3 regions of the Rhodococcus sovatensis genome follow, and region 3 is predicted to be linked to each of the others. Evidence: riboswitches for the same ligand, from Rfam matches in the RefSeq annotation. Region 3 holds a riboswitch; each other region holds the start of a gene.
What was found. Region 3 has a riboswitch for thiamine pyrophosphate ahead of WDS16_RS23310 (3-oxoacyl-ACP reductase). Riboswitches for the same ligand answer to the same signal wherever they lie in the genome.
Positions count from the first base shown of each region.

Region 1: linked by a shared signal. The riboswitch ahead of WDS16_RS15315 (TenA family protein) and the one ahead of WDS16_RS23310 (3-oxoacyl-ACP reductase) in region 3 are both predicted to bind thiamine pyrophosphate.
Region 2: linked by a shared signal. The riboswitch ahead of thiO (glycine oxidase ThiO) and the one ahead of WDS16_RS23310 (3-oxoacyl-ACP reductase) in region 3 are both predicted to bind thiamine pyrophosphate.

Region 1 covers NZ_CP147846.1:3,310,856-3,321,572, forward strand. The annotation lists gene WDS16_RS15280 (TIGR03842 family LLM class F420-dependent oxidoreductase) at 1-138, opposite strand, end outside; gene hydA (dihydropyrimidinase) at 142-1,563, opposite strand; gene WDS16_RS15290 (nitrilase-related carbon-nitrogen hydrolase) at 1,585-2,424, opposite strand; gene WDS16_RS15295 (ATP-dependent DNA ligase) at 2,541-4,058, opposite strand; gene WDS16_RS15300 (carboxylesterase/lipase family protein) at 4,115-5,656, opposite strand; gene WDS16_RS15305 (hypothetical protein) at 5,733-6,383, shown strand; gene WDS16_RS15310 (hypothetical protein) at 6,395-6,805, opposite strand; TPP riboswitch at 6,906-7,005, shown strand; gene WDS16_RS15315 (TenA family protein) at 6,999-7,709, shown strand; gene WDS16_RS15320 (ABC transporter substrate-binding protein) at 7,691-8,710, shown strand; gene WDS16_RS15325 (ABC transporter permease) at 8,688-9,536, shown strand; gene WDS16_RS15330 (ABC transporter ATP-binding protein) at 9,533-10,255, shown strand; gene WDS16_RS15335 (LCP family protein) at 10,309-10,717, opposite strand, start outside.
Region 2 covers NZ_CP147846.1:3,916,633-3,927,349, reverse strand. The annotation lists gene WDS16_RS18215 (hypothetical protein) at 1-403, opposite strand, end outside; gene WDS16_RS18210 (NUDIX hydrolase) at 488-1,327, shown strand; gene thiE (thiamine phosphate synthase) at 1,324-2,019, opposite strand; TPP riboswitch at 2,045-2,156, shown strand; gene thiO (glycine oxidase ThiO) at 2,156-3,214, shown strand; gene thiS (sulfur carrier protein ThiS) at 3,222-3,419, shown strand; gene WDS16_RS18190 (thiazole synthase) at 3,424-4,179, shown strand; gene WDS16_RS18185 (ATP-binding cassette domain-containing protein) at 4,340-5,284, shown strand; gene WDS16_RS18180 (ABC transporter permease) at 5,284-6,081, shown strand; gene WDS16_RS18175 (M28 family peptidase) at 6,106-7,596, shown strand; gene WDS16_RS18170 (adenylate/guanylate cyclase domain-containing protein) at 7,628-8,461, shown strand; gene thiD (bifunctional hydroxymethylpyrimidine kinase/phosphomethylpyrimidine kinase) at 8,451-9,293, opposite strand; gene WDS16_RS18160 (GNAT family N-acetyltransferase) at 9,558-9,881, shown strand; gene WDS16_RS18155 (GNAT family N-acetyltransferase) at 9,989-10,315, shown strand; gene WDS16_RS18150 (hypothetical protein) at 10,426-10,717, shown strand, end outside.
Region 3 covers NZ_CP147846.1:5,000,247-5,010,963, reverse strand. The annotation lists gene WDS16_RS23350 (patatin-like phospholipase family protein) at 1-492, opposite strand, end outside; gene WDS16_RS23345 (lysophospholipase) at 538-1,374, opposite strand; gene WDS16_RS23340 (alkane 1-monooxygenase) at 1,526-2,638, shown strand; gene WDS16_RS23335 (ATP-binding protein) at 2,767-3,957, opposite strand; gene WDS16_RS23330 (alpha-isopropylmalate synthase regulatory domain-containing protein) at 4,251-4,727, shown strand; gene WDS16_RS23325 (hypothetical protein) at 4,847-5,317, opposite strand; gene WDS16_RS23320 (alpha/beta fold hydrolase) at 5,389-6,282, shown strand; gene WDS16_RS23315 (LLM class flavin-dependent oxidoreductase) at 6,260-7,546, opposite strand; gene WDS16_RS23310 (3-oxoacyl-ACP reductase) at 7,550-8,305, opposite strand; TPP riboswitch at 8,359-8,453, opposite strand; gene WDS16_RS23305 (hypothetical protein) at 8,521-8,823, shown strand; gene WDS16_RS23300 (alpha-amylase family glycosyl hydrolase) at 8,849-10,141, opposite strand; gene WDS16_RS23295 (alpha-hydroxy-acid oxidizing protein) at 10,138-10,717, opposite strand, start outside.

The sequences.
Region 1 (10,717 bases), 1.7 Mb from region 3:
GATGACGTACGGTTCCTGCCACAGCAGGTGCGAGTCGAAAGTCCATACGTGCGAAAATCCATGCGTTTCGGCTCGTCTCGCAAGATCGACGACGCGCGATGCGGGCGGGTTGCATTGCAGCACGACTCCGATATCCATGTGTCACACGAGATTCTGCGACAGGGATCGTTTGACGAATTGGCCGTGGCCAGCGGCGCCGACGTACGCACCGTCGTCGACGATCACGCGCCCCCGTGAGATGACGGTGTCGACGTGACCGTCGATCTCGAACCCCGCGTAGGCGGAGTAGTCCATGTTCATGTGGTGCGCCTTTCCGAGTCCGATGCTGGTGTGACCGTTCGGGTCGTAGATCACGAGGTCGCCGTCGGCGCCAGGAGAGACGATGCCCTTCTTCGGGTACATCCCGAACATGCGCGCAGGCGTCGTGCAGCACACCTCGACCCACTTCTCGAGCGTGATCTTGCCGGTCTTGACGCCTTGGAACATCAGATCCATGCGGTGTTCGACGGATCCGATTCCATTGGGGATCTTCGAGAAATCGCCGATGCCCATTTCCTTCTGGTCCTTCATACAGAACGGGCAATGGTCGGTGCTGACGGTGGCGACATCGCCGGTGCGAAGATAGCGCCAGAGCTCGTCCTGATGACCTTCCGCGCGTGATCGGAGGGGCGTCGAGCAAACCCATTTGGCTCCCTCGAATCCCGGAGCCCCGAGCTGTTCTTCGAGCGAGAGGTACAGATACTGCGGACACGTTTCGGCAAAGACGTTCTGCCCGTTACCGCGTGCGTGCGCGATCTGTTCGAGGGCCTGTTTTGCCGAGACGTGCACGACGTAGAGCGGCGCGCCGGTGACGTTCGCGAGCATGATCGCCCGATGAGTGGCCTCTTCTTCGAGCTGCCAGGGACGAGAGGTGCCGTGGAAGTACGGCGCAGTGTCACCTCTCGCGACCGATTGGGCGACGAGTACATCGATGGCGATTCCGTTCTCGGCGTGCATCATCAGCAGCGCGCCGGTCTCGGCTGCAGTCTGCATGGCGCGCAGTATCTTTCCGTCATCGGAGTAGAACACCCCTGGATACGCCATGAACAATTTGAAGCTCGTCACACCCTCGGAGACCAACTCACTCATCGCTTTGAGCGAGTCACTGTCGACCTCGCCGATGATCTGATGGAACCCGTAGTCGATGGCGCACTGCCCCGCCGCCTTCTCGTGCCACTGGGCCAGGGTGTCCTGAACTCGTTGCCCCGGAGTCTGAATGGCGAAATCGACGATCGTTGTGGTTCCGCCCCACGCCGCCGCTCTCGTTCCGGTTTCGAAGGTATCGGATGCGAATGTGCCACCGAACGGCATCTCCATGTGCGTGTGTCCGTCGACGCCACCCGGGAGAACGTACTTTCCCGTCGCGTCGATCACCGTATCCGCTGACTGCGTCAGGTCGGCGGCCACAGCGGTGGATCCTGGTTGCAGCACAGCAACAATGGTGTCGCCGTCGATCAGAACGTCGAGCAGTTGTGTGCCCGTCGGGGATACGACGGTGCCGCCGTGCACGAAAGTGGTACCCATGTCAGTACTCCCGCCGCATCATCAGGGTTCCACCAGAGGCGCGTACGCATCGGGTCTACGGTCGCGGTAGAACGCCCACCTATCGCGGACGACCTTGATCAGATCCATATCGAGGTCCCGGACGATCACCTCGGGTTCGGTATCGGAGCCGACGTCGCCGACGAACTTCCCCTCGGGGTCGACGAAGTAGCTGGTGCCGTAGAAATCGTCGTCTCCGTAGTCGGCCTCGATCCCGACGCGGTTGATCGCGCCGATGTAGTACTCGTTGGCCACCGCCGAGGCGGGCTGCTCGAGCTTCCACAGGTAGTTGGACAGGCCGCGTGAGGTTGCCGAGGGATTGAACACTATTTCGGCTCCCGCCAGACCGAGGGCACGCCACCCCTCGGGGAAGTGACGGTCGTAGCAGATGTACACCCCGATTCGCCCGACCGCGGTATCGAACACCGGCCACCCCAGATTGCCCGGACGGAAATAGAACTTCTCCCAGAAGCCGTTCACGTGCGGAATGTGGTGCTTGCGGTACTTGCCCAGGTAGGTACCGTCAGCGTCGACGACAGCCGCGGTGTTGTACAGAACGCCTGGCTGTTCCTGCTCGTACACCGGTAGAATCATGACGATACCGAGTTCCTTGGCCAGGGCCGCGAAACGGTCGACGGTGGGCCCCGGCACAGACTCGGCGTACTCGTAGAACTTGGAGTCCTGCAACTGACAGAAGTACGGACCGTAGAACAGTTCCTGGAAACAGACGACCTTCGCGCCCTGCTCGGCTGCACTTCGGGCATAGTCCTCGTGCGCCTTGATCATGGTCTCTTTGTCACCGGTCCAATTAGTCTGAACCAGGGCCGCTCGAACTGTTGACATGCTGTGTCACTCCGTTCCTCGCGTCACGTGCATGTTCAACATAAGTGATGCACGGGGAGAACGTGAGGTCAATCGTGTTACAACATGACGTAGCGAAGTTTCGACCGAGTAACGACTCAGGTCGACGGGAGCAGCAACGACCTGACCGCCTCGATCGTGTCCGCTTCGGCCGCGCTCTTGTCGGGCCGATAACGCAGTACGCGTGCGAATCTCAGCGCTACGCCACCCGGGTATCGACTGCTGACCTGAACGCCGTCGAGTTCGATCTCGACGACCAGATCCGGGTTCAGATACACGGTGTGTTCGTCGCGCGAACGCTCGTGCTGCGGGAACTCGTCGGTCTGCCACTGCAGCAGGGCATCGGTCAGACCCTTGAAGGTCTTGCCGACCATGATCGGCGGTCCACCGTCCGGATCACGAGCACCGAGATGTAGATTCGACAGCCAACCGGTGCGTCTGCCGTAGCCCCACTCCGCTGCCAGGACGACGAGATCGAGTGTGTGCTCGGGTTTGACCTTCTGCCAGGTGCGTCCCCGACGGCCCGCCGCATAGCTCGACGACAACGACTTGATCATCACGCCCTCGTGTCCGGCGCCGAGGGCATCGTCGAAATGTGCGGCTGCGGCGTCGGCGTCGGGACGTAGTAGGGCCGGAATGCGGTGACCGGGCGCAACGCGTGCGAGCGCGTCGAGCCGCGTATGAAGCGGTTCGTCCAACAGGTCGACGCCGTCGAGGTGGATGCAGTCGAAGAAGTAGGGGCGCAGCAGCAGTTCGTGGGTGCTCTGTGCGCCGAACCGGCTCATCGTTTCCTGGAATGGTCTCGGTCGTCCACTGTCGGTCAACGCGAGGGTTTCGCCGTCGAGCACGACCGAGGTGCACGGCAGCCCGCGGATCAACTCCACCAACTCGGGCACACTGTCGGTGATCTCACGCAGGGTGCGCGTGTAAATGTGCACGTCGTGGCCGCTCCGATGTACCTGAATTCGTGCACCGTCGAGCTTGTACTCGACACTGACATCGCCATCCAGTTCGTTCCACGCGGCCTCCAGCGTCTCCGCCGGAGACGCCAGCATCGGTCGAACCGGCCGACCGACCTCGAGACCGAACTGCGCCAGGGCCTCTGCTCCCTTGGTCAGCGCTGCAGTCGCCGTCGCCGAGAGTGTTCCGGACAGCATGAACGCTCGTCGCACCGGCGCGAGCTCGAGACCGGCGGCCTTGGCGATGGCGTCGGTCATGATTCCCTCCAACGCACCCTGCCGGAGCTCACCGGTCATCAATCGGACGAGGAACTGGCGTTCGTCCGCGGTCGCCGACGCAAGCAGCTCGACGAGCAGTTCACGCCGCCGCGCAGCCGATCCGGATCCGGAGGTCGTGGCGACGGCCGAGATCGCACCGTCGACCTCGGCGATCGTCAGTGTGCCGACAGAGGCAGGCGCAACATCGATATCGGCAAGAGTCCGCCACCCGACGCCGATCCGACCCTGCGGCAACTCCCCCGACAGCCACGACACGACGGTGTCGATGTCCGTGCTGTCGAGTTCGGCGAGCAACGTCTGCAATGCACCGATCTTGGCTTTGCGTGAACGCGTGGCGCCCACAGCAACCGAGGTATCGACGATTCGAGTGAACAGCACAGTAGAAAGGTAGCCGGAATCGTCCGGCTTCAACCGCCGTAGTCGAAACCCAGTAGTCAGCTGAAGCCGAGCACCCGGTCTCCCCACGCGGCCCGCATTTCACCGTCCGGATCGTCGACGACGGCATCCTGCCCATCGATCACCAGAGTCGCACGCCTCGGTTCGACGTACAGAGGCCAGTGTTTGCCGCCATCGAGAGTTGCGGGAACACCGTGCCGGGCGAACGCTACCCACCGCTTCATCACCCTGGCGGAGACGGCCATCGCGGCCTTACGACCACCGAGCCAGAACGTAGGATCCCGGTTCAACGTACCGAAATTGCCGAAGACGTAGGGCAATTCGGTCGCATGGCCGGCGCCGATCCGAGCGGCCTTGAGCATGGGTGTCGCGTGGTCGAACCGATACATCCAGACCTGCGAGTGTCTGCTGTGCGCGTCTGCGATCCACAGACTCGGCATCTTGAAACCGGCATCCCGGGACATCGCCAGTGCACCAGCAGTTTTGGATCGATCCGGATACGCAGACATGATTTCGGCGACACGGAAGGCCGGCAATTCCGCGTGGTCGTTCGCGATCGCCCTGAACATTTCGGAGACGGTGTCCGAAGTGACGGGCATCAGAGGAGACTTCATCAGACGAAATATCGACGCCTCGTCGTGGTTGGTTCCGATGATCATCGGGATGCGGTGGGCGAAGCCCTTCTGGAACGCCGCGACCGGATAGCGCGGCACTATGTCACCGTCGACGACGGGGGCGATGCCCAACGTCCCCGGCACCCTCGTCGGGACTTCGTAGCACAGCGTGTCGCCGGCCTCGACGACACGCATGAAGTCGATGGACTTCAGTTCGTGCACTCGGTCCGGGGTGATGTCGAGCAGTTCCAGGAATCGCGACGCCACCTGAGCTGCACGTTCGGGCCCGTACACCGACGTCGCCGGGGCGCTCTGCACGATGGCGCGATGGAAGAGTCCCTCGGCTTTCGGCGAGGTCATCAGCGTCGTCACCGACGCGCCGCCGGAGGATTCGCCGAACACCGTCACGTTCGAGGAATCGCCGCCGAACGCCTCGACACACCGCTGGACCCATTCCAGCGTAGCGATCATGTCGCGAAGACCAAGATTCGATTCGAACACGGTGTCGTCCGTCGAGAACGACGACAGGTCGAGGAATCCGAAGGCGCCGATTCGATAGTTGACGGTCACGACGATCAGATCGCCGACTTCGGCGAGGTTGCGCCCGTCGTACACGCTCTGCGCTGCGGACCCGAGCGAATACGCACCGCCGTGGATCCAGACCATGACCGGACGCGGAGTTCCGTCGGGCTCGGGCGCCCACACATTCACCGACAGACAGTCCTCCGCCATTGGAATGTCGGGGTCCATCGGGACAGGATTGTCCAGTCCTTGCGGAGCGACCGCGCCGAACTTTCGGCAATCCAACGGCTCCGACCAGGGCTCGGCCGGGCGTGGAGATCGGAATCGATGCTCGCCGTCGGGTGCCGCCGCGTAGGGGATGCCCTTCCACGCGTACACGGTGCCGTCCATATAGCCGACCACGTCCCCGTAGGGAGTGGCCACTCGGCAAGTCGCGTCACCCATGGCACCTCCTTCGTTGCTCGACGAACGCCAACGTACCAACTCCAGATGAGCGGGTTCGCTTGTTTATGCTGGCGACATGAACCGACTGCGGGCATACGGTGGCTCAGCGTGTGCTCTGTGGGCGGTACTTCTCGCCGGCTGCAGCTCCGACGTCGACGGCACGGCGACAGCGCCGCTCGCGACCGTCGACACCGATCCACCGTCCGTTGTCCGCACTACCAGCCCGACCACTACTGGGACACCGAGCACGACGGGGACACCGAGCAGTAGTTCGTCGCAACGACCCAGTACCACCACCACAGCTCCGCCCACCGCCGACGCCTCGCGATTCGAAGGAAACGACGGCTTCTACTACTTCACCTCTCCGAGTGGGAAATTCGAGTGTGCCGTGTTCGTCACCGTGACGTCCGTTGCCGGCTGCCACGGAGAATTCCCGTCGACCGCTCCACGCGTCGAGGGCAGCGGGGCTCCTGATTCCCGGGTCGCGCCGAATACCATCGAGCTGACCGCAGGGTCGCCTGCCCGATTTCTCAGCTCGGGAGATCCCCGCTTCCACCGGTTCGACGGCACGGCACGCGCACTGCCGTACGGCGAGACGCTGTCGATTCCTGGCTCGGGCAGCTCGAACGGGTTGACGTGCCGGGTCGAGGAAAAGACCGGCGTCAGCTGCGCGGACCAAGTCGGTCACGGATTCACCGTGTCGGACTCGGCGTTCGAACTGAAGTAGAACTTCTTGGCTCAGCCGATTCCTGGAATGAACCCCGGGTAGACGAAGTGCTGCGGGCCGCCACCAGGCATCGACGATCCCGTGACATTCGGAAAATCGAACGGCAACGCGACGAGCTTGTGCGGGTTGCCCTGTTCGTCGGCCTGCCAGCATCCGGTGAGCACACCGTGAAACGCGGTACACACGATCCTCGTATCGGTACCGTACGGCGAGGTCAACCGGTTCTCTGCGAGCAACGGATTCCAGTAGGCCGGATCGGTGGGCGTCAGGAAGTTCTTGGTTTCGAAGGGCACGCTGGGGCTCGGATAGTCCGGGATCGGGGGCCACTCGTCGGCGTTCGCGATGCCACTACCGGCCAGGATGATCCCAGCTGTAACTCCGATGGCCGCTGCGGCTCTGGTACACGTGCGGGCTGTGCTCATCGGCGTAGCCTACGTCCGGCCCGACCACGTGCGCGGGAAAATCCGGCCTCCGTCTGTGCTCACGTGCGGACCGCCGGACGCGATGATGTATGGTCGGCGATGTTCTGACACGGGGTGCGTCCGTACATGCGGATGCTGAGATCACACCCGTCGAACCTGATGCAGGTAATGCTGACGAAGGGATGTCGAGGCGATGACTACGCCTGTGCACTCGGTGGACTCTGTCCGCCATACGGATCGATTGTGGGAAGCAACGGCCGAGCTACGCGCCGCAATCGACGACTTGAAGTTTCTGCGACTACTCGGCGACGGCTCCTTGCCGCTCGACGCGTTCCGCACCTATATCGAGCAGGACGAGCTCTACCTGGCCGGATACGCCAAGGCATTGTCGATCCTCGCCTCTAAGGCACCCGACGCGACCACGGCGGCGTTCTGGGCTGCCTCGGCGGCCGGCGCCGTCGAGGAAGCCTCACTTCACCACTCGCTACTGTCGAGCGACCTACTCCCCAACGCGAATTCACGCGCCGAACACTCGTCGGCATGCTTGGGATACGTCTCGTACCTGATCGCCACAGCAGCGACAGAACCGTACGCGGTTGCGGCAGCGGCGGTTCTGCCGTGCTTCTGGATCTACGCGGACGTGGCCGTCCGACTGTCGGGCGCCGCCAGGGATGTATTGCTGGCGGACCCTGAACATCCCTATGCGCGTTGGGTTTCGACGTACGACTCCGAAGAGTTTCGCACTGTCGTCGACGGTGCGCGCAGCCTCGTCGACGAGGCTGCGACGCTCGCGACCGAGGCTCAGCGCGAGGCGATGATCCGATCCTTCGTGTCGGCCACTCGATACGAGCTGATGTTCTGGGACACCGCATTGCATCCGACACCATGGCCGGTGTCGCTGTGAGAAAACTATTCGCTATGTCCATCGCAGCGGTGTCGATCCTCGGTCTGTCATCCTGTGCGCAGACGAACGATACGGACAACATCCGGTTCGCTCTGGACTGGACTCCGAACACCAATCACACCGGATTGTATGTGGCGCTTCAAGAGGGTTACTTCGCCGACGCCGGACTCGACGTCGAGGTGCTTCCCTACAACAACACCTCACCGGACACACTCGTCGACTCGGGCAATGCCGAGTTCGGTATCAGCACTCAAAGCTCTACGACATTCGCGAAATCCGCAGGTGCGCAGATAATTTCGGTACTTGCGCCACTTCAACACTGGGCAACCGCGATCGGCGTACGCGCCGACCGCGACGACATTCCCAGCCCGAAGGCACTGGACGGCAAGGTGTACGCCGGCTTCGGAGATACCGGTGAACAAGCCGGACTACGTCAGATCATTCAGAACGACGGTGGTACCGGCGAATACGAGACCGTCGTGCTCGGCACCTCTGCGTACGAGGCCGTGTACTCGGGTACTGCCGACTTCACCGTGTCGTACCTCGCGTGGGAAGGCCTCGAGGCCGAACACAGCGGGACGCCGATGAAGTACTTCGAAAGCACGGACTACGGCTTCCCCGACGCGTACGCGATCACGATCAGCGGAAACGAAAACTGGCTTGCCGACAATCCTGAGGAGGGAAGGAAGTTCGTCCAGGCGTTGCAGCGCGGATACCAGTTCGCGGCCGACGAACCAGAGCGCGCCGCTCAGGACATCATCGATGCCAATCCTGGCACGTTCACCGACGAGTCCCTGGTGTTCGAAAGCCAGCACATGCTGGCCGAGAAGTACATGAAGGACGCAGCGGGCACCGTCGGCGGGCAGGATCTCGCCAAGTGGACCGAATACTCGAAATTCCTGTACGAGAACGGTGTTCTCGTCGACGAAGGTGGCAATGCGCTCGACACCGAGCCCGATTGGTCCACCTACTTCACCGATGAGTACCTCAGCGGTCAGTAGCTCGGCAGTCGGTGTGGCCGAACCGGCCGGCCCCACCGACCGTCGTCTCGGCGCCGCCATCCGATTCGCCATCCCGTCGGCGACGATCGTTCTCGTTCTCGTCGCTGCGTGGCAGATCTACGTCACGGTCAGCGGCATCAGGCCTCAGGTACTGCCGTCGCCGTCACGCATCGCCAGTCAGGGTTGGGCGCATCGAGACGCCATTGCCGAGAACGCAGCAGCAACGGTGCAGGTGACTATCGTCGGATTCGCAGTGTCATTGCTCGTCGCGTGGATTCTTGCGGTGGCCGTGGATTTCTCGCCCTGGTTGCGACGTGCGGTAGTCCCTCTGTTCGTGGTGTCGCAGACGCTGCCGATCATCGCCATTGCTCCGCTGTTGATCATCTGGTTCGGCTTCGGACTACTGCCCAAGATCCTCGTGATCGCGCTGGCGACGTTCTTTCCGATGGCCATCGGGCTCATCGAAGGCTTCGCCGCAGCCGATCGCGATGCCCGTTCCTTGCTGGCGAGCATGGGAGCCAGCCGCTGGCAGCAATTTCGCTACGTTCGACTGCCGTCGGCGATGCCCCGGTTCTTCACCTCGCTCCGCATCGGAGTCACCTATGCGGTCGTCGGCGCGATCTTCGCCGAGTATGCGGGCGCAAGTGCCGGACTCGGCATCTACATGAGTCAGCAGAAGAACTCGTTCCGAACCGATCTCGTGCTGGCCGCGGTGCTTGTGACCGCGGTGATCAGCGTGACGTTGTTTCTGCTGACCTACGCCGTCGAGCGTCTGGTCGCACCGTGGGCTCTGGAAACCCGATCTCCGGAAGAACGCCCCCGATGAGCAGAGTGCACGTATCGGATCTCACCAAGTCCTTCGGCGGACGCGACGTGCTCGCCGGCGTGAACTTCGATGTCGAACCCGGTGAATTCGTATCGGTGATCGGACCGAGCGGGTCAGGTAAGAGCACGATCTTCAACATGCTCGCAGGTCTGGACACCCCGGACTCGGGTGTAGTCGAAGCACCGGAGAGCGCATACATGCCGCAGAATGACCTGTTGTTTCCGTGGCGAACGGTACTGGACAACACAACTCTGGGCCTCGAGGTTCGAGGCATGCCGAAGAAGAAGGCCAGAGAAATGGCCCTCGCTCTGTTTCCCACCTTCGGGCTGGACGGGTACGAGAAGGCACGGCCGTCGGAGATGTCCGGCGGCATGCGCCAGCGCGCGGCAATGCTCCGCACCGTCGTACAAGGACACGACCTACTGCTTCTCGACGAGCCGTTCGGTGCACTCGACTCGTTGTCCCGCACCGGCATGCAGCGCTGGCTTCAGGACATGTGGCTCGAGTACGGGTGGACAGCACTCATGATCACCCACGACATCCGTGAAGCCGTGTATCTGTCGGATCGGGTGATCGTGTTGTCGGACAAGCCTGCTCGTGTTCGACGCCAGGTTTCTGTTCCCCTACCGCGGCCACGTGATCCTCTGATCGTGACGACACCGGAGTTTGCCGCCGTCGAAGCCGAGCTGATGGATGTACTGATCAACATCGCGCATTGATGTTTGTCGTGCACGGATGTGCGCCGCACACAGATTCACGCCCGACACGAAAACTAGGCCACGCAGGGAACCCCGCCGTCGACGTGGGCGCCAGCCGTTGCCGAATCCGAATCGGAACCAGGAGCCGGGTCGGCGGCAGGCCCTGGAGACTGGGTGGGCTGCACCTGCTCCGCCGACGGGTCGAGGATGGCGGCGGTCTCGGCGCGGAGCCGGTCGACGTCGACGATGTTGACGTCCTGCCCATCCACCGTCTCGTAGCCCTCCACGGGGAGGGTGTAGAAGTCGATGTTCCCGTCCACGACACTTCCAGCGTCGGAGATCAGGGATACGGGGTCGAGCCCGCTGTCGATGACGACGTCTTGCTTGGTGCCCGCCACCAGAGCACGAAGCTCTCCCAGGTTGCCGAGAATGCCGGACTCCTTCAGCTTCGACATCACCCCTGCGACGAATGCCTGTTGTCGC
Region 2 (10,717 bases), 1.1 Mb from region 3:
CGCCCAGACCGCCGGACGCGCGAATGATCTCGGCTCCCGCCTCACCGACGGCCTGAGCATAGCGATCGCGAACCTCCTGCGGTTCGAGTCCGCCGGAGATGAATGCCGTCGACGCTGCGGCGTCCGCAACCGACAGGGCCCCGTAGAGGTTCTGAGCCGAATTGGCCAGTGGCTCTGTGCGCACCAGCAACGAGTCCAAGGTTTCGGCTCGGTCGGACACCGCCCCTGCTGTCACGAAACCAGTGCCGACCGTCGCCAGCACAAGCAGCACGCCGAGAGCGATCATGCGCACCGGCGTCGACCGCGCCAGCCGTTGTAGCTCGCGTCGCGAGTCGCTTCCCGAGGCCGAAGCTGCTGTCGTGGGAGGTACGGCAGCAGTGGGTGTCGTGCCGACCACATTCACAGGTTCGAGCATATAAGTTCCGGGCCGTGACGCGTACGTGGACGCTGAAGACCCACGAAGAACGGTCCCCTAAGGTAGTGCAGTATGCGCGGCGACGGTGACGGGTGGGTAGTCGGAGAGAACGGCACGCGACACTGGGGTAAGCATGGCGCCGCAGGTCTGCTCCTTCGCGCGCCCTCGGCCGACGGCGAGCCGACGGTGCTGCTCCAACACCGAGCGCTGTGGAGTCATCAGGGTGGCACGTGGGCCCTCCCGGGCGGTGCCAAGGATTCCCACGAGAGCAGCGTCGTCGCCGCAGTCCGCGAGGCGGACGAGGAAGCCGGGATCGGTTCCGAGCGGCTGCATGTTCGAGGCGAGAAGGTCACCGCCCGGTTCTCGAGTGGGTGGTCCTACACAACGGTGTTCGCAGACGCAGAAGCGCAGCTGAACACGACACCGAACGGGGAAAGTACGGAATTACGGTGGGTCCCTGAGGTGATGGTCGATCAGCTGCCGCTTCATCCCGGTTTCGCCGCCAGCTGGCCGGCGCTACGAACAGAGCCTCTGCGGGTGCTTCTGGACACTGCGAACGTCCTGGGTTCCCGCCCAGACGGCTGGTGGAAGGACCGTAGCGGAGCGACCAAAGCACTACTGGCCTCGCTTGCCGACATCCTGCCGCGCACCGTCGAACTACCCGGTGGGAGCTTCGGGTGGTTGAAGGAAATCGAAGCGGTGCTCGAAGGCGAAGCGCGGGCTGCGCAGTTCGAGGACGTCCGTATCCCCATCTTTCACGCCTCGGCCAGCGGCGACGACGAACTCGCCCGGCGCGCCCACGAAGGTTCCGCATTGACCGCGCTCGTCACGGCGGACCGGGGACTCAGAGAACGACTGCCGACGACGGTGCATGTCCTGTCGCCGTCGACCGTGCTCGGCTGGCTGGACTAGCTTCGCGTCAGCTTCTGTGACAGTTCCTGCGCTGCGGCCTGTGGATCTCGGGCCTGCGTGATGGCACGGACCACGACGATCCGATCGGCACCTGCGGCGAGCACTTCGTCGACATTGCCTGCGTCGACGCCGCCGATGGCGAACCATGGGCGCGAGGGCGCGGATTCGGCGGTGCTGCGCAGCAGCTCGAGCCCGGCCGCCGTGCGGTTCGGCTTGGTGGGAGTCGCCCACACCGGTCCCGTCGCGAAGTAGTCGACGCCATCCTCGATGGCAGCCAGGCTCGCCTGGTTGCGATTCTGCGTCGAACGACCGATGACGACGTCGGGCCCGAGGATCTGCCGCGCGTAATGCACAGGCAGGTCGTTCTGGCCGAGATGCAGCACGTCCGCATTGGACGCCAATGCGAGATCCGCCCGATCGTTCACGGCCAACAGTGCACCGTGGCGCTTCGTCGCGGCGGACAGAACTGCCAACGCAGCTAGTTCGTCCTTGGCTTCGAGAGGACCGAACTCGCGCTCACCGGCCGAATTCTTGTCACGCAGCTGGATGATGTCGACGCCGCCGGAGAGCGCAGCCTCGGCGAACTGGGCGAGGTCGCCGAGCTCGCGCCTGGCGTCGGTGCACAGATACAGGCGGGCCGAGGTCAACCGCTCGCGCGCCGATTCGTTACGGGAGCTCTGAGTGGGATACACAGTGCAAAGGTAGTCTGTGAGCAGTTGGTCGATACACGGGAGTCCTGGGGTACGCAGGGCTGAGAGTGGGCACGCCGTCCTTACCGTCAATACCTGAACCGGATCATGCCGGCGCAGGGAGTGAGGTGGTTGTGAGATGTCCGGAACTCTGGCAGTGGTCGGCGGCGGTGTCATCGGCCTGGCGGTAGCAGTGCGGGCAGCGCGTGACGGCTGGTCGGTGCGGTTGTACGACCCGATGCTCGGCTCAGGGGCGTCGTGGGTCGCGGGCGGAATGCTAGCTCCGCTGTCGGAGGGATGGCCCGGTGAACACGAACTGCTCGCACTGGGCGCGCACTCGTTGGCGCGGTGGCCGGAGTTCGCTCGATCACTTCCCGGTGACGTGTTCTCCTCGACCGGTTCGCTCACCGTTGCACTCGATGCCGCCGACGCCGAGGATCTGCGAACCATTGCCGAATTCGTCGGGCAGCAGGGGCACGAACTCGAGATCCTCGGTCGCGCGCAGATTCGTGAACTCGAACCTTCGCTGGCCCAGAACATTCGCCTCGGGCTTCTCGCGCCCACCGAACTGGCCGTCGACAACCGGGCCCTGATGGCCGCGTTGAAGGAAGCCGCAGTTGGAGTGGAGATCATCGGCGAGGCGGTGACAGACCTGGACGCTCTGGATGCCGATCAGATCGTCGTCGCGGCCGGCGCGCAGACTGCGTCGTTGCTCCCTGCAATGCCGGTTCGCGCCGTGAAAGGCGAAATTCTCAGGCTGCGTCGACGCCCGAGCGCAGGTAGCGCCCCCACCCGCACGATTCGCGGCAGCGTTCACGGCCGCCCCATCTACCTCGTTCCGCGCGGCGATGGACTGGTCGTCGGTGCCACCCAGTACGAATCGGGCCACGACACACAGGTCACCGTCGCAGGGGTGCGTGACCTCATAGCCGACGCCGAACGACTCATGCCGAGCATCGGCGAATACGAACTGTACGAAAGCGCGGCGGGGCTGAGACCGATGAGCCCCGACGGGCTACCCGTCATCGGGCGTCTCTCCGAACGCGTCATCGTCGCATCAGGTCACGGTCGCAACGGAATCCTGTTGACGCCCATCACTGCAGACGCCGTCTCGGCGCTCCTCTGCGGCGACACACTCCCCGAAGCCAAGGCAGCAGATCCATCCCGATTCGAGCCCGTCCTTGGACCGAAAGGTTAGGAAAGAAATGATTACGGTCAATGGGAAAGAGCTGGACATCGCTGCGGACGTGACCATGCGGCAGCTTCTCTTGCAGCTGTCCATGCCCGAGCGGGGTATCGCAGTTGCCGTCGACGGAACAGTGTTGCCCAAGAGTAGATGGGACGCAACAACCGTCGAAAAGGGTTCTACCATCGAGATTCTCACGGCTGTGCAGGGTGGTTGAGCAAATGTCGGACGTATTGAAGATTGCAGACAAGGCCTTCGACTCCCGGCTCATCATGGGCACCGGGGGAGCCGCGAACCTCGCGGTGTTGGAGGACGCGCTCGTCGCGTCGGGCACCGAGCTGACCACCGTCGCGATGCGACGCGTCGACGCTGCGGGCGGTACCGGCGTGCTCGATCTGCTGCGCAAGTTGAACATCGCGCCGCTGCCGAACACTGCAGGGTGTCGAGGCGCCGCCGAAGCGGTCCTGACCGCTCAGCTGGGTCGTGAAGCTCTCGAAACGAATTGGGTGAAGCTCGAAGTCATCGCCGACGAGCGGACCCTGCTGCCCGACGCGATCGAACTGGTCAAGGCCGCAGAGCAACTGGTCGACGACGGTTTTCACGTCCTCCCGTACACCACCGATGATCCGGTGCTCGCGCTAAGGCTCGAGGACATCGGTTGCGCGGCCGTCATGCCGCTCGGTGCGCCAATCGGAACTGGTCTCGGCATTTCCAACCCGCACAACATCGAGATGATCGTCGACGCCGCGTCGGTGCCCGTCATCCTCGACGCGGGGATCGGAACCGCGAGCGATGCAGCGCTGGCCATGGAGCTGGGGTGCGATGCGGTCCTTCTCGCGACCGCTGTCACCCGCGCGAAAGATCCCGCGTTGATGGCGTCGGCGATGCGGCATGCGGTGTCGGCCGGGTACGAGGCTCGTCGAGCCGGCCGGATTCCGAAGCGGTTCTGGGCTCAGGCGAGTTCGCCTTCGGCGTAGTGGCACGGTTGAGTGCATCGGGGTGCACTCAACCGTGCCACTGGGCCGGGACGGCCCAGATCGTGCACTGGGCCGGGACGGCCCATCATCCAAAAGGATGACCAAGGTCGAGACTCGCGGGCGATGTGCTCGGCCCTGTCGGTGCGAGAGGGTTAGCGCCATGATCGAAGTGGCAGGACTGACCAAGCAATACGGAGCGGTGAAGGCTGTAGAAGACCTCACCTTCACCGTCAAGCCAGGAATTGTGACCGGCTTCCTCGGACCCAACGGTGCGGGTAAGTCGACGACCATGCGGATGATCCTCGGATTGGACCGCCCTACCAGCGGCCACGCCTTGATCGAGGGTAAGCCCTACAACCAACTCAAGCAGCCACTGCGTACCGTCGGAGCGCTTCTCGACGCCAAGTGGGTGCACCCCAACCGTTCTGCGCGAGCACATCTGGAATGGATGGCAGCGTCCAACGGGATTCCGAAGTCGCGGGTGGAGGAAGTCCTGCGCCTCGTAGGTCTGAGCGAGGTCGCCAAGAAGAACGCCGGTGGATTCTCGCTCGGTATGTCTCAGCGACTCGGACTCGCTGGCGCCCTTCTCGGAGATCCCAAAGTTCTGTTGTTCGACGAGCCGGTGAACGGCCTCGACCCCGAGGGCATCGTCTGGATTCGAAAGTTCATGCAGCGCCTCGCCGCCGAAGGTCGAACGGTGCTCGTGTCGAGCCACCTGTTGTCCGAGATGGCCCAGACCGCAGAGCATCTCGTGATCATCGGCCGCGGAAAGCTCATCTCCGACTCGTCGGTCCAGAGCTTCATCGATCACGCCTCCGAAGCGTCGGTGCGGGTTCGAAGTCCGCAGCTCGATGCGCTTCGTAGTGCACTGACTTCCGCGGGGCTCACGGTTCGCGAGCCGGGCGCCGGAAAGGAACTGCAGCCTTCGTTGGTCGTGGTCAACTCCACAACCGAAGCCATCGGTGATATCGCAGGCAGGTCCGGCATCGTCCTTCACGAATTGTCCTCGCAGCGTGGATCGTTGGAGGAAGCGTTCATGAAGCTCACCGGCGACGACGTTCAATATCACGGCGTAGAAGCCGAATCCATGGGAGGTGCACTCTGATGGGTGTATTGGCAGCAGAACGTATCAAGATCACCTCGACGAAGTCGCCGTGGTGGTGCACCATTGCCGTCGTCGTCCTCGGTCTGGGTCTGGGCGCAATCGTTGGATTCACCTCGAAGTTGAGCCTCGACTCGTACAACAACGATGTGGCAGCAGGGAATACCCCCGACTTCGATCCGTACTTGCCCACAGTGTTCGACGCAGTCGGAAGTGGCGTCGGTGGCTTCGGCGTCATGGTTCTGATGATCCTGGCGGCCCTGACGGTGACGAGCGAATACCGGTTCGGCGTCATCCGGACTACGTTCCAGGCTATTCCGAACCGCACCTCGGTGTTGGCGGTCAAAGCGCTGCTGATCGGTGTCTTCGGCTTCGTTTTGAGCTTCGTCCTCGGCCTCGGCGCGTTCTACCTCGCGAAGGCCCTCGCCGGACCGGACGCGGGAGCAATGCTGAGCTTCGATGTCGACGGAACCTGGCGGGTCATCTACGGAACCGCCATCCTCGCCTTCCTGCAGATCGTCGTTGCCGTCGGCGTCGGTGCGCTCCTCCGTCAGTCCGCAGGTGCGATTGCTCTGCTCCTCCTGTGGCCCTTGGTCGTCGAGAATCTGTTCGGACTCTTCGGATCCGTCGGCCGTGCGATTCAGCCGTTCCTCCCGTGGCTCAACGCGAGTCACTTCCTTGGATCCGACGGCGGGATCGACTTCCACTGGGGTCCGATCGGTAGCCTGATCTACTTCATCGGCTTCACCGCGATCGTGTTCGGGCTTGCGGTGTTCGTGGTCAATCGCCGAGACGCCTGACCTGGTTGCAGCTAGGGTGCTTGCATGCGAAGGATGAACCTACTTGCAAGTTTCGCAGTCGGCGCCCTGGTGCTGGCCGGTTGCTCGTCCTCTACGGATACATCCGAGGAGGCCGAGCAGCCGGCCGTTTCCGTACCGTCTCCCATTTCGACCGCGGACGGTCAAGGCTTGGCCGATGCGATCACCGAGGATGCCGTTGTAGGTCATCTCGAGGAACTCGAGCGAATTGCGTCGGAGAACAACGGAAATCGAGCGGCTGGTACCTCGGGATACGACGCCAGCGTCGACTACGTACAGAGCAAGTTGGATGCAGCGGGTTTCGAGGTAGAAACGCCGGAGTTCGAATTCGACCAGTTCGCAGCCGACACCCAATTGTTGTCCGCCGGTGATCAGCAGATTTCCGTAGCGGCACTGCAATACTCGCCGTCCACCCCGGAAGGCGGGATCACGGCGCGCGTCGTCGCCGCGCCGGCCGACGAATCACCCGGTTGTGAGGCAACGGATTACGACGGTCTCGACCTTGCGGGTGCCATCGTCGTCGTCAATCGTGGCGTATGCCCGTTCAGCGCCAAGCAGACCATCGCCGCAGACCTCGGCGCGGCAGCGGTGGTGGTGGTCAACAACCAACCCGGTCCTCTCGACGGCAGCACCCTCGGCGGGGCGGATGTCGCAAAAATTCCTACCGGCGGCGTCAGCCAGGAAGACGGACCCATCGTGGCGGCAGCACCGGAACTGACGCTGACGCTCGATACCGAAACCACGACAACCAAGAGCCGCAACATCATTGCGCAGACCAAAACCGGGGATAGGTCGAACGTTGTCGTCGCCGGTGCGCACCTCGACAGCGTCCCTGAGGGTCCGGGTATCAACGACAACGGCACTGGTACTGCAGCAATCCTGGAATCGGCGTTGCAATTGGGCGCAGAACCGGAAGTCACCAATGCAGTCCGTTTCACGTTCTGGGGGGCCGAGGAGCTTGGACTCGTAGGATCCGCTAAGTACGTCGAGGGACTGAGCGACGAGGACAAGGCGAACATCGCGCTGTACTTGAACTTCGACATGATCGGCTCGCACAACGCCGGCTACCTCGCCTACGACGGGGATGACTCCGACCAGGTAGGAGCGCCCGCCGGGCCTCCCGGATCCGACGCGATCGAGCGGGTCTTCGTTGAGCGCCTACTGCAAGAGGGCATCGCAGCCGACGGAACCGACTTCGACGGCCGCTCCGACTACGGCCCGTTCATCGAGGTCGGAATCCCCGCAGGGGGGGTCTTCACGGGCGCAGACGAGGAGAAGACACCTGAGCAGGCCGAGAAGTGGGGAGGCACAGCAGGTGAAACGTTCGACCAGAATTACCACACGGCCGAGGACACCCTGGCGAACGTCGACAGAGAGGCGCTGGCCGAGTACGCCTCGGCGGTCGGTTTCGGTATCGGCACCTATGCTCAATCGGTCGAAGGGCCCAACGGCGTTCCGGTCGGCGCTGCCCGCGCAGAGGCCCGAGCTGAGAAGTAGTTATGTGTAACCGTCGGTTACGCTCGGTTTCATGAATCCGTACGTGGCGTCGACGATCGAGTGGGTGCGCGGTGTGAATCGCAGCCCAGCGATCGTCGATGTCGTACGTCGGGTCAGGCGAGTGCTTCCCGGGGATCCGACATTCGGCGATCCGTTGTCCATGGCAGGCCCGGGTTCCGCACTGGCGGTCGCGCGCGCCGCGGACAAGTTTCTCGACGACGAGCCCGGGGCGTCTCGCGAGGTCGGACTCGGTGCGCTGCAGGTGTGGCAGGCGGTGCTCGAACGAACTGGCCGTGGTCGCGGCGAACGCGACGTCACCATCGTCTTCACCGATCTCGTCGGGTTCTCGTCGTGGTCACTCGTTGCGGGCGATGCTGACACCCTCACCTTGTTGCGCAAAGTCTCGAAGGCCGTCGAGCCGGCCGTTGCCACTTCCGGTGGCCACGTCGTCAAGCGACTGGGCGACGGCATCATGGCGGTCTTCTATCGACCGGACAAGGCCCTCGAAGCTGTGGTGAATGCGCGTGCCGCGCTCGAGGAGGTGAGTGTTAACGGCTTCACGCCGACGATGCGGGTGGGTATTCACACCGGCAGTCCTCGCCAGATCGGGTCGGATTGGCTCGGCGTCGACGTCACAGTGGCCGCACGAGTGATGCAGACCGGGGGCAATGGCAACCTGATGATCTCCCAGGTCGCGCTCGATGCACTGCCGGCTGGGACGCTGGAGTCGCTCGATCTGGCCGCGCGTCCATATCGGCGCGGCTTCTTTGCGCCGAAACTCAGCGGGGTGCCCGAGGACCTGAAGATTCTGCGCTTGGTGGCATCGCCGTCGCCTCGAGCTGAGAAGGCCCCTCCTATCGGCTGAGTCTCCACAGCGGTGAGACCGGGCCGTGCCCCGCGCCGAGGTCGTACGACGCAGCCAGGCATTCGGTGACCCAGTCCTTTCCGAACGCGACCGCGTCGGGAACCGAATACCCGTTGGCCAGGGCGCAGGTGATCGCCGCCGCCAGAGTGTCGCCGCCGCCATGATCGTTCCCGGTATCGATGCGCGGGCTCGTGAACTCGAGAATCGTGTCGCCGTCGAACAGAATGTCGGTGCTGTTGTCCGACGTCCGTAGGTGTCCGCCCTTGACCAGTGCCCACTGGGCGCCCAGAGCATGAAGGGCCTCCGCAGCCCGACGTGCAGTGGCATCGTCGATGACGTCGATTCCAGTGATCAGGCGGATTTCGTCGAGATTCGGCGTCACGATTGTCGCGATCGGAAACAGCGTGTTCCTGATGGCGTCGAGCGCTTCGGCGTGTAGGAGTGGATCGCCGTGCATCGATGCACACACAGGATCGACGACGAGGGGGATCGAGGCGTCTCTGCCGATCCCGACCTCGACGCACACCGACGTGACGGCTTCGATGATTGCGGTGGACGCGAGCATGCCGGTCTTCGATGCTCCGATTCCGATATCGCCGACGACCGTGCGTACCTGGTCGGCAACCACATGTGGCGGGATCTCATGGAATCCACTCACACCGACCGTGTTCTGCACGGTAACGGCGGCAACGGCAACGCACGCGTGGACGCCACACATCGCCATCGTTCGACTGTCGGCTTGTATTCCTGCGCCACCACCGGAGTCGGTACCGGCGATGGTGAGCGCGCGTACGGGGGTCGAGCCGTTGGGTGTCAGCGGTAGGAACTTCACGATCGTTGACAGTACCGGGAGCGGTGTAACTCACAGCGACAGATGCGCAGTCCGCTATGAATGTTGTTGCATCACAACATCGGTCGGGACCATCTGTGACGTCTACCAGTGCGAGTGTTGCAAGTACGTTTCATACCTACGCAACCGAAGGTTTGTTGGTACAAACGGGTGACAAGCTCAGTGATCGCATGTTTAATAGTGGTGCACGTCACAATTTACTAGAAATCTTCGCATCACCATCCACCTACGCAAAGGAGGTGACCCATGCTTGCCAGTACCCCCAGTGCCGATGTTTCCATCAATACCGACCAGAACCGCTTCGAGTTGAGGCTCAACGGTGATCTGGTCGGAATCGTCGGCTTCTACGAGGTCGAGGCCCCTGTCAAACGCGGTCGGACCCACGTCGTCTCGTTCATGCACACCGTCGTCACCGAGGACTTCGGGCATCAGGGCCTCGCCGCCATTCTCGTTCGCCGGTCGCTGGACAGTGCTCGGTCGTATGGATGGAAGGTGAAGCCGGTCTGCACGTACGTCCAACGATTCGTTGCTGCGAATCCGGACTATGCAGACCTCGTCGTTCCGCTCTGACGCGTCGCTCCCTCTGACGTAACGGTTGCAACTCGACGTGGCGTCGAATTGCTATCCGATTCACCGGTCGCACGGCGACCGATGCAGACCACTGTTCTCATGGTGAAATGCATCACAATAAAGTCGATCTCTCGAACCCCCCGGCGGTCGCCTCGTCGGTGCGTATCGAGGACAACGCCGCGTACAGCAGGTTCGACCTGTTCGTCGGCGATGATCTGATCGGAATTCTCGGGTACCGCGAGGCGGACAATGACTCCGTCGCGTTCATGCACACGGTCGTCAAAGAAGAATTCGGCGACCGAGGCTGGGCGGGTGTGCTCGTCCGCGGGGCTCTGAATACCGCTCGCGACCGCGCCTGGCGGATAGTCCCGGTCTGCACCTACGTGCGACGCTATCTCGCTCGAAATCTGGAGTACCTGGATCTGGTGGCGTGACGGTCGCGTTTCTCGTAGCCCCGCGAGAGCGGTGCTCTTGAACCGGCCTCCATTGTCGTGAATACTGCTCGCATGAGAGAGCGACGCTCTCGCGAGGGAGGGGTATTCGGGTGGACAGGCAACGATCGGCAGCTGCATTACTCGTGGGCGCGGGTGTCCTTTTCGCGATCTATCCGATACTGCGCCCGTACTCGTCGGAACTCGGACGAGCCGGCGCCGACGCGTTCGCGTCACCGCTGTGGATAGTCGCGCACGTCAGCGCGATGATCGGTTTCATCACACTTGTTCTTGCGCTTCGGGCGCTGAACGTCGGCACAGCCGCCGATGTGACGACGTTGATCGGCGTCGCACTGGTGTTGCCCTACTACGGCGCCGAGACGTTCGCGCTCAATGTCCTCGGCG
Region 3 (10,717 bases):
ACGCACTCCCGAGTCACGATCCAGAACTCGGTGACGCCCTGATTCGGCGTCGACTGCAACGACGCGCAAGTCGCGGTCGGGCCATTCGTGCGCCGGCAGCCTGCGCTTGATAGCTGCTCGTCGCTCGGCCTCGGGAGGCGTCGCAGCCGCAAGCGCCACTTTTCCCACTTCGCGTGCAAACTTCTGCCGATCACCGGCCGCGCGCTCGGTCGCCCGGTCGAGAAGTTCGTTGAGCTCGTCGATCGACACGTCGGGGCGCGGCTCGTCGATCTGCAACTCAGGATCCACCTGGCGCGCGTACAGCTCGCTCAGCGCAGCGCCGCTGGTCACCTGCGCGGCTACGGTCGAACCTGCCGACGTCCCCAACAACATGTCGGACCAAGCAGGTGCGGTCACGTCGACGCCGGATTCGGCCAGACCGTGCAGCACACCGGTCTGCCACGCGATTCCCGCAACCCCACCGCCACCCAGAACAAGTGCTGTGCGCGCCATCTTCCAACCCCCTCGTCAGCTTGCCCCGGGTGAGAACCTACTAGGTCACCGCAGACGCGGCGACAGCCACGCGATCAGGTCACCGAGAACCTTTTCCTGTTCCGGCTCGTTGAAGACCTCGTGGTACAACCCGTCGTAGACATCGATCGTGAGATCCGTCGAACCGGCCCTCTCGGCAATCATCCGACTACCCGACACATCGGCGAGCCGGTCCTCGCTGCCGTGTTGAAGCAGAACGGGGAGTGTAAGCGATGGGAGACGCGCCGGATAGCTCTCCATGGCTCCGACGAGTTGGCTCGCCAGTCCGGCGGGCACTTTGCCGTGGTGAACCAGCGGATCGGAGTCGTAGGCTGCCACGACCGCCGGATCACGGGAAACATCGGCCGACGCGAGCGACTGAACCGGAACACCCGGCGCGATGCGACCCAGAATCTTGCCGATGGGGATGAGAATTTTCGGCGTGCCGTCACCGAGGACCACCGCCGGACCGGACAACATCAACCCGTCCAACTCGGCCTGGTACTCGAGCGCGTACGACAGGGCGATCGCACCACCCATACTGTGCCCGAGCAAGAAGTTCTTGGTGTCCGGATGAGTGGCACGCGCAATACGGAACAGTTCGTGCAGGTCGAGGACATAGTCGGACCAGCTCTTCAGCTCCAACCTTTTACCACCCGATCGGCCGTGCCCCCGGTGGTCCAGCGCGTAGACCACCAGCCCGAGCTTGCCCAGCTCGGCGATGACGTGGTCGTAGCGTCGGGCATGTTCGCCGAGGCCGTGAGACAGGACGAGGAGTCCGGTGACCGGCGCGTCAGGCGTCCATACGTCGTACACGATGCGGGTGCCGCGCCGCCCGGTGAACTCCGACTTGGTTCTGCGCACTGGTGTTGCTCCTCACATGGACATGGGTAGGTCCATCCGATCATGACCTGGAGCCGAAGGCCAGGGTGGGAGGTTGGAGCGAAATTACTGTTATCGTTAGTAAAGGTAAAGTGTTGACGGTTGCTCTGCTGAGAGGGGGTACTCACCTCTCATGAGCGAACAGACGTCAGTCACCCCGGCGTGGCGGGACCCGAAGCGCTACCTCTGGCCGCTCGGCCTTGTCATACCGCTGAGCCCGTTCATGGCGTGGGGTCTGGTCTCGTGGCTCGGCCCCGGTGCGTTCTGGTTGCTCGGCCTGATCATCATGGGCATCGCGATCCCGCTCGTGGACGCCTTCACCGGAGTGGATCGGACCAATCCGCCGCACGAGGCTACCGAGGCACTCGAGAACGACCGCTACTACCGCTGGTGCCTGTACCTGTTGATTCCACTGCAGTACGCCGGGCTCGCGACCGCGTGCTATCTCTGGGCGCACGGTCCGCTCGGCGTGCCGGAGCGACTCGGGCTGGCCGTGACGGTCGGCATCGTCGGCGGCGTCGGCATCAACGCAGCACACGAACTCGGGCACAAGCGTGAGAATGTCGAGCGTTGGTTGTCCAAAATCACGCTGGCCCAGTCGTTCTACGGCCACTTCTACGTAGAACATAATCACGGTCACCACGTGCGAGTGGCAACCCCTGAGGATCCGGCATCCGCGCGGTACGGCGAGAGCTACTGGAAATTCTTACCGCGCAGCATCCTCGGTGGAATCCGATCGGCGTGGGAACTGGAGCAGCGGCGACTGCAACGCATCGGGGCAACCAAGTGGTCGGCGCACAATCACCTGTTCAACGCTGCAGCGATCTCGTTGGTCGTGTTCGCCGTGCTCGTCGCGGCTTTCGGGTGGATTGTGGCGCCCTACCTGGTGATACAAGCCGTCATAGCCGTGATCCTCTTCGAGGCCGCGAACTATCTCGAGCACTACGGTCTGCTGCGGCAGAAGAGGCCGAACGGGCGATACGAGCGGACCGACCACACACACAGTTGGAACAGCGACCACCTGTGGAGCAATCTCTTTCTGTACCACCTTCAACGGCACAGCGACCACCATGCAAACCCGGTTCGGCGGTATCAATCGCTGCGGACTCTCGAAGAATCCCCCCAGCTACCGGCCGGGTACGCAGTGATGATCTTCTGCGCACTCATTCCGCCCCTCTGGCGAAAAGTGATGAACCAGCGGCTGATCGACTACTACGGCGGCGACATGTCGCGGGTCAATCAGTAGCGGCGGCGTGGTCTGCGGCTCCGCCGCAGTAACAAAGCGGCTCCGCCGCAGTGGCATGGTTGAGTGCACCCCGATGCACTTAACCATGCCACTGGAGCGGAGCGACCTCGGCCACTGGAGCGGAGGGACTATTCGTCCGTCTGCGCGCGCAGATACCGCCCGAAGTGGGGCACCGTGAAAGCAATCGTTCCCCGCTCTGCGGAGTAGATGAGCCCCTTCTTGATCAAGCCGTCGCGCGCCGGTGACAGCGAGGCCGGCTTGCGGCCCAGTTCCGTTGCTACCGCAGACGTCGGCACGGACGCCTCGTCCCCCGACAGATCTGCCATGGCACGCATGTATTCGCGCTCGGCAGGCGTCGCACGCTCGTAGCGGGACCCGAAGAAGCCGACGGCCAGTTCCTCCTCCGCGGTGGGCGCGGCGACTCGAACATCCTCGGCGGTGATCGGCGACTCCGCTGCCAGATCCCACGTCGCCTTTCCGTAGGCCTGCACGAAATACGGGTATCCGTCGGCAGATTCGTACAGAGCGTCGAGCGCCTCGGTCGTGTATTCGACGTCTTCCCGGTCGGCGGGCGCGATCAGCGCAAGGTCCGCAGCCGCCCGTTCCAGCCTTCCGATGCGGTGATAGCTGAACAGCCGCTCCGAGTAGCTTTTCGACGCGGACAGCACGGCGGGTAGGTGCGGAAGACCCGCACCGACGATGATCAGCGGTGCGGTGTCCTGGCTCAGCTCATGACACGCAGCGCACAGCGCGGAGATGTCCGCCGGCCCCAGATCCTGCATCTCGTCGATGAAGATCGCAATGCCGACACCGACGTCCCCGGCAAGCGACGAGGCGTCGAGAAGCAGTTCCACCAGATCGATCTCGATGTCACCGGAGTCCGCACGGCCGGTCTTCGCCGGAACATCTATCCCCGGTTGCCAGCGTTCCCTCATGCCCTTGTCCGCCGAGGCGCGCAGCGCGAATGCCTTGAGCACTCCGAGGAACTCGTCGACACGTTCCGGATCCCGATGCGAGGCAGCGATACCTCGAACCGCCATGTGCAGCGCCGACGACAGTGGTCGTCGCAGTTCCTGATCGGGTCTCGCCTCGATCTTTCCGGTTCCCCAACCGCGCGCAACGGCGGCGGATCGCAGGTGGTTGAGCAGCACCGTCTTCCCGACGCCTCGCAGCCCCGTCAGAACGACGCTGCGTTCAGGTCGACCTCGGGTGATGCGTTCGAGGACGACATCGAAGGCGTCCAGCTGCTTCTTTCGACCTGCGAGCTCGGGTGGGCGCTGACCTGCGCCGGGAGCGTAAGGGTTACGCACGGGGTCCATGGGGCCAAAGTAACAACAGTGATAGCAAATTATGCGGACATCTAGCTCGTGTCCTAGAGAGCCTTATGAACGGCTATCGTCTCTGTTGCGCAATCTCAGGCACTCTATGGCAAAGGCTAGATACATGTAGAGAGCCCAATGCTTGCATCCCGGAGCCGGCTGCGGCTACATTGGCGTGCGTGAAGCGCATTCTCGTAGTACGCCGCCGTAGCGGGGTCTAATTCGGACCGACCCCTCGCTGCGGGTCGTCGTGCTCCCTCGGTCCTTCCTTCACATCCGGAAAGACCACCATCATGAACGCTCTCACGTCTCCCACCTCGAACGATTCCTTCGCCGCTCGTTTCAGCGCTCCACTCCCGCGCGATCTGCGGAAGCACGCCGAAGGCATGAGCTGGACCCACTTCACGCAACAGTTCGCTGCAGCATCAGGACCCATCCGCCTCGGAAGCTGGGATTCGAGCACCGCGCGGGGTGGCCGGACATCCTTCGCAGCCACCTTTGGAATCGGCGATTCGATCCACTCTGCGACCGCAACTACATACGGCCCGATCGACGCGCTGACCTCGATGCTCTACGACGCCGGCCTTCATCTCGAGATCATCTCGTTCCACCAGCAGACCGTTCACTCGGCCGAGCACAGAGATCGAACCGCGACCTTCGTCCTCGCCGAGTTCGATGGCCGTCAGCGCTGGTCGATGGCAATCGAATCCGGTGCCACCGACTCGTCGATCCGCGCGATCATCGGCGCTGCGAACATGCTGCACGGCTGACCATCGGGCCTTCTATCCATATCTACGCCTTCTGCTAGATGTGGATAGAAGGGCGCATATGCGCTTGCTACGTCTATCTATAGCTCTCTTTGCTGCATGCTAGATTCCAGTAGAAATCTCTACGGCATCTCCATCGTCTGCGCACGCCGAATCTCGGCAACCGCGCGCAGGATATACCCGTCTGCGGCCGCACTACGTCTGACCAGCAGATCCGCGAGGATCAGCACAGCGTGCTCCGCGCCCGGACTCGGACGCTTCTCGTCCGTGTCCGAGACCCCGAGCGCGCCCGTCAGCACCTCGACGAAGCCGTGTACGTCGAGATCGGGATACCACTCGACAGCCGACCGAACGGCGCTGGAGAGCGCAACCTGCACGTCCTCACCCGTCAGCCCGTCGGGATGCAGTTCCTCCAACAGCGACCTGACCATCTCGGCATGGATGGCCGCGACCTGCACGTGGTCCTCGGAGGACAGCTTCTCGATTGCTTCAGCGAACGCGTCCTTCGCCTTGGCTCGCGCGGAGCCGATCGCGTCGTCGGTTGCGCCGGCGATGGCACGCACTGTCGGTGGCCACTCGGGCGTTGGAATCACGCGTCGATTCTCGCAGGCGGTTCTGACAGTTCGTGTACATGTAACCCTTGTTCATACTAAAGTCGACAAGCATGAACACAGTCGCGGAACGAACGACCGTCGTCAACGAGGGCATGCGATTGGCCGTGTTCGAGACGGGCAACCCCGACGGTGACACGATCGTGCTGGTCCACGGCTGGCCCGATACCCACGAATTGTGGAGCCACATCGTGCCACTACTTGCCGACAAGTTTCGCGTCATCACCTACGACTCCCGCGGTGCGGGGGACAGCACCGTGCCGCAGGAGCGCGCGGCGTATCGCCTGAGCAGCCTGGCCTCCGACTTCTACGCGGTTGTCGACGCCGTCAGCCCTGGCCGAGCGGTGCACGTCCTTGCGCACGACTGGGGCGCCGTCGAAGTATGGGAAGCCGCAGCCGAGCCGCGCGCGACCGATCGAATCGCGTCGTACACATCCATTTCGGGACCGAATCTCGATCACCTCGCCATGTGGTCGCGTGCACGACTGACCAAGCCGTCGTGGACCGGACTGAAGCAGGTGTTCGCGCAGCTTCGTGCATCCTGGTACACGGTGACGTTCCACATTCCCGGCCTGTCGACGCTGCGAATCAAGCGCCAGTTCGCCAAGGGATGGCCCGCGTTTCTGCAGGAGTTCTCGAACGTCGACCCTGCACTCGTGACACAGAACCCGACACTGTTCTCCGACGCAACCAACGGGACGAACCTCTATCGCGCCAACTTGATTCCGCGAATGCTGAAACCCAGGGAACGCTATGTCGATGTCCCGGTGCAGTTGATCATCAACACCGAGGACGTGGCGGTGCGCCCCTTCCACTACGACGACACACACCGCTGGGTGAAGAATCTGACTCGCAACGACATCCCAGCAGGGCACTGGTCGCCGATCTCGCATGCGTCCGAGATCGCAGCCTTGACGGACGAGTTCATCGAGTCCCTCCCTCGGTGAGGCGATCCCGCAACGTCCCAGGCGCATAGTCATGCCGAAACAGCCCGCGAGACTGCAGAATCGGGACAACCTGATCGACAAAGTCCTCCAAGCCCGCGGGATACAGTGGAGGCATCAGATTGAAGCCGTCGGCGGCACCGCCGCTGACCCAGGCTTCCATCTCGTCCGCGATCGATTCGGGAGTGCCGATCATCGTCGCATGTCCGCCGCCTGCAGCAAGGGTGCCGAGAAGCTCACGCACGGTTGGCTTGTCCTTGGCGACGATGCGCAGAATGGTCTCGTAGCGTCCGTGCGGACCCGTGAACTCCTCGACCGGCGGGAGAGTGGGAACTGGCGCGTCCAATTCCCACTCTCGACAATCCTGTTCGACGTACATGCCCAGCTGACGCAATGACTGCTCGACAGGCAGCAATGCATCGAGTTCGGCCTTCTTCGCGTGTGCTTCGGTCATGGTCGACCCGATATACGTGACGAGGCCAGGCATGATGCCCACCGAATTTCCATCGCGGCCGGCCTTGTGGATTCGCGACTTCACGTCGGCGTAATAGCCTGCCCCCGAATCGATATCGTAGGCAACAGCGTAAATCGCCTCGGCGTAACGCGCCGCGAGATCCCGGCCCTCGCCCGACGCACCGGCCTGGAACAGCACCGGCCGTCCCTGGGGTGAGCGAGGGACCGTCAACGGGCCATCGACTCGAAAGTACTTGCCCACGTGATCGATCGAATGCACGCCGTCGGGGTCCGCGTACTGACCATCACGATCGAGCTTGAGGGCGTCGCCGTCCCAGCTGTCCCACAGCGCAAGTGCAACCTCGACGAACTCCTCGGCACGGGCGTAACGCTCAGCGCGAGCCGGTATCTCGGTGAACCCGTGATTGCGGGCTTCGGCGTCGAACATGGAGGTGACGACGTTCCACCCCGCACGCCCGCCGCTGATGTGATCGAGGGAGGCGAGGAGGCGGGCAGCATGGAACGGCGTGTAGAAGGTGGTGGACACCGTCGTGACCAGTCCAATGTGCGATGTCGCCCGCGCCATCGCCGTCAGCGCGGTGATGGGCTCGAGGAACCAGGTGCCCGCTCCTGCCGGATCACGCACCGAATGCCCGTCGGCGAAGAAGACTGCGTCGAGCTTCCCTCGCTCCGCGGTCCGCGCGAGCTCCTCGTAGTAGCCGATATCGCCGAGATCCTCCACACGAGAGCTCGAATGGCGCCACGCGGCACTGTGGTGGCCGCAGCCGAACAGAAATGCGTTGAGATGCAGCATCGTTCAGTCCTTGACCAGTCCGCCGTCCACCACGAGATTCTGTCCGGTCACCGACCTCGACCACGGTGAGGCAAAGAACAGCAGCGCGTCGGCGAATTCTGCGGGCGTCACCACTCGCTGCAGTGGAGTCGACGCAGCAATCAAGTCGAACACCGCCTCGGGCGTCGCCGCGCTGGCGTCCGTCGTACGAAGCAATCCACCGGAGACCATGTTGACGGTGATGCCGTCGACACCGAGATCGGCTGCGAGCGTGCGGGTCAGGGACAGCAGGGCTGCTTTCGACGCCGTGTAGTCATGGTACGGCACCACCGGGTTCTGAAAGAGATTGGTTCCGACGTTGATGATTCGACCGAAACCCGCTGTCCGCATTCCGGGCAACGCGCGCTGGGTTGTCGTCAACGCTCCACGAACAGTTCCCTGGAACTGTGCATCGAACTGCTCCCACGAGATGGAGTCGGCCTTGCTTCGGGCGTCGCCGTTGAACGAAAAGTCGGCGAGGGCGTTGTTGACGACGGTAGTGACCGTGGTTCCGAAGTGCTGCTCGGCGGCGGTGAAGAGCGCGTCCATCTCTTCGGCAACGGTGATGTCCGCTTGCACGGCCAAGCCGCCGATCTCTGCAGCGAGCTGCTCGGCCGACACCGCGCTGGCGCGATAGTTCACGACAACGCGAGCCCCCTGGTGCGCGAATGCTCGGGCGATCGAGGTGCCGAGCCCTCGTCCCGCTCCGGTGACCAACACGGTCTGCTCGTCGAAATTCATGTGCTTCCTCTCGCTCGCTGGTCGACATGCGGCGGCGGAGAAGACAATGCACCCCGTGCGGATGCAGACATCCCTACGCTGGTGTTGACCAGATCAGGTTCGACGGGTGTGATCTCAGCCGCTCGGTGCGGCACCCCGTGTCGCCGACGAGTGTACCTCTCGGGCTTTGTTGCTGTATCTAGCGCTGGCAGTAGAGATGAATATAGGCTCCTACGATGCGCGAACGAGAGTACGTCGAGTACTGGTTGGACGAGAACGTCGTGCTCGTCCTCGACAACCGCGTCGTCGAGATCTTCGATTCGACACAGCAGACAGTCTCGGGCCGACCCCGCTGGCACGTTTCGCACATCGGAGTCGACGCGAAGCCGCGGGGCGGCGGGCTACGAGTGAAGATCGGTGCACGCCTGCCCGATGACTCGATGTCCTACCTCAGTGGTCAAGCGGTGTTCGATGTCCCGGAGGACAAAGTCCCGCACGTGTTGGCGTTCTTCGACCGCGCGAAGCTCGCCAGAGGCTGACCGAAGATTCGGCTTTCCGGGGCAGCTACTTCGTACCGAAGACAGCCCACCCGTGTGCCGGGACCGAGCTCCACCCCGAATGTTCGGATGCGTCCCCGGCCACGACGTCACCGGATACGCGATAGTCGACCGCCTCGTTCCCGAGGTTGAGGGCGACGTACAGCACGTTGTCGGCGTCGTACGCTCGGTAGAGCATGGCTGTGTTGGTCAGCTCGAGAGTCTCGGTTCGTGCGTGATGCAGCCATGGATTGCGCCTGCGTAGACCGATCAGCTGCTGATGCAAGTGGAAGATCGGCCACCCTGCCGGATCGAGTTGTTCCTTCGCCATGGGGAATTCGGGACGAACATCGTCGTCGCCACCGACGCGCTCCTCCTTGACACCATGGAATCCCTGCTCGTCGCCGTAGTAGATCATCGGCGTTCCGCCGGTCGTGAACAGCACGACGAGGGCGTGCGCGAGGTGCCGCTCGTCGGTGATCGTGCTTGCGATTCGGTTCACGTCGTGGTTGCCGACGAACGTCGCCGGGACGAACGTGTCCATCCAGTCGTTGTGGCGGCCCAGCGCATGAGAAAGCTCGAAGAAGTTTTCCTCGACGATGCCGCTCCACGTCGCCTTCCACAGTTCGTACTGGGTCACCGAATCCAGTGAACTCGACGTCACGATCGCGGCGTAGTCGCCGTGTATCACCTCGCCGAGGAAGTATGCGTTCGGGTGCTTTTCCCGTACGCGGGGGATCACCGCGCTCCAGAACTTCGGCGGCACAGCGTATGCCGCGTCCAACCGCCAACCGTCGGCGCCGCGGCTCAGCCAGTGATCCATGACGTCGGCGACGTAGTCCTGCACCTCGACGTTGTCATGATCGAAGGCGACGAGCTCATCGTGGCCCTCGAAGTTACGATGCTTCGGCTCGCCCGACGACCGATCGATCTGGAACCACGACCCGGCGCCGTCGCGCAGTTCCTGCTGAAATTTCGGAAACCCCTGTCCCACATGGTTGAAGACGCCGTCGAGCATCACCTTCAGACCGCGACCGTGGGCCGCCTCGATGAGAGTATCGAAGTCCGCCTCGGTACCGAGCCTGGAATCGATGCGGAGATGGTCGATGGTATCGTACCCGTGCCCTTCCGAGGCGAAGATCGGGCCGAGGGCGATGCCCGATGCTCCGAGTTCGATTGCGTAGTCGAGCCATTCGACAACCTTGAGGAGACGGTGCTCGTCGGCCATGGACTCCCCGTCCCAGTCACGCACCGGTGCGCCTGCGAAACCGAGCGGGTAGACGTGCCACCAAATCGCATGGTCGACCCATGACGGACTCATGCGTGAACCACCGAATCACGGCCGAGCTCGGCGGCGCCGGTATGCCCGGAAAGACTTGTGACAAGATCGAATTCGGCCAGAATACAGCGCAGCACATGCTCGACACCGGCCTGTCCACCGAGGGCGAGTCCGTACAGGAACGGCCGACCGAGCAGCACCGCATCGGCACCGAGCGCGAGAGCCTTCGCCATGTCGGCGCCGGTTCTCACACCGGAGTCGAACAGGACCGTCATCTGTTCGCCCACCGCGTCCACGATCTCGGGCAGCGCATCCAACGAAGCACGAGCACCGTCGATCTGACGACCACCATGGTTCGATACGACGATCCCGTCGACACCGTGATCGAGAGCAAGACGTGCATCGCCGACGGTGCAGATGCCCTTCAGCACGATCGGGCCGTCCCAATTCTCGCGAAGGAAAGCCAGCTGCGACCAGTTCAACCCGGGGTTCGGGAACATCTGAGCCCAGTGCATTGCAGCAGCAACGGGATTGGCTTCGACGGACTGTTCGAGGCCGGCTTGGAATGCCGGGTCGGTCAGATAGTTTTCGATGCCCAGATTGGACAGGAACGGGAGG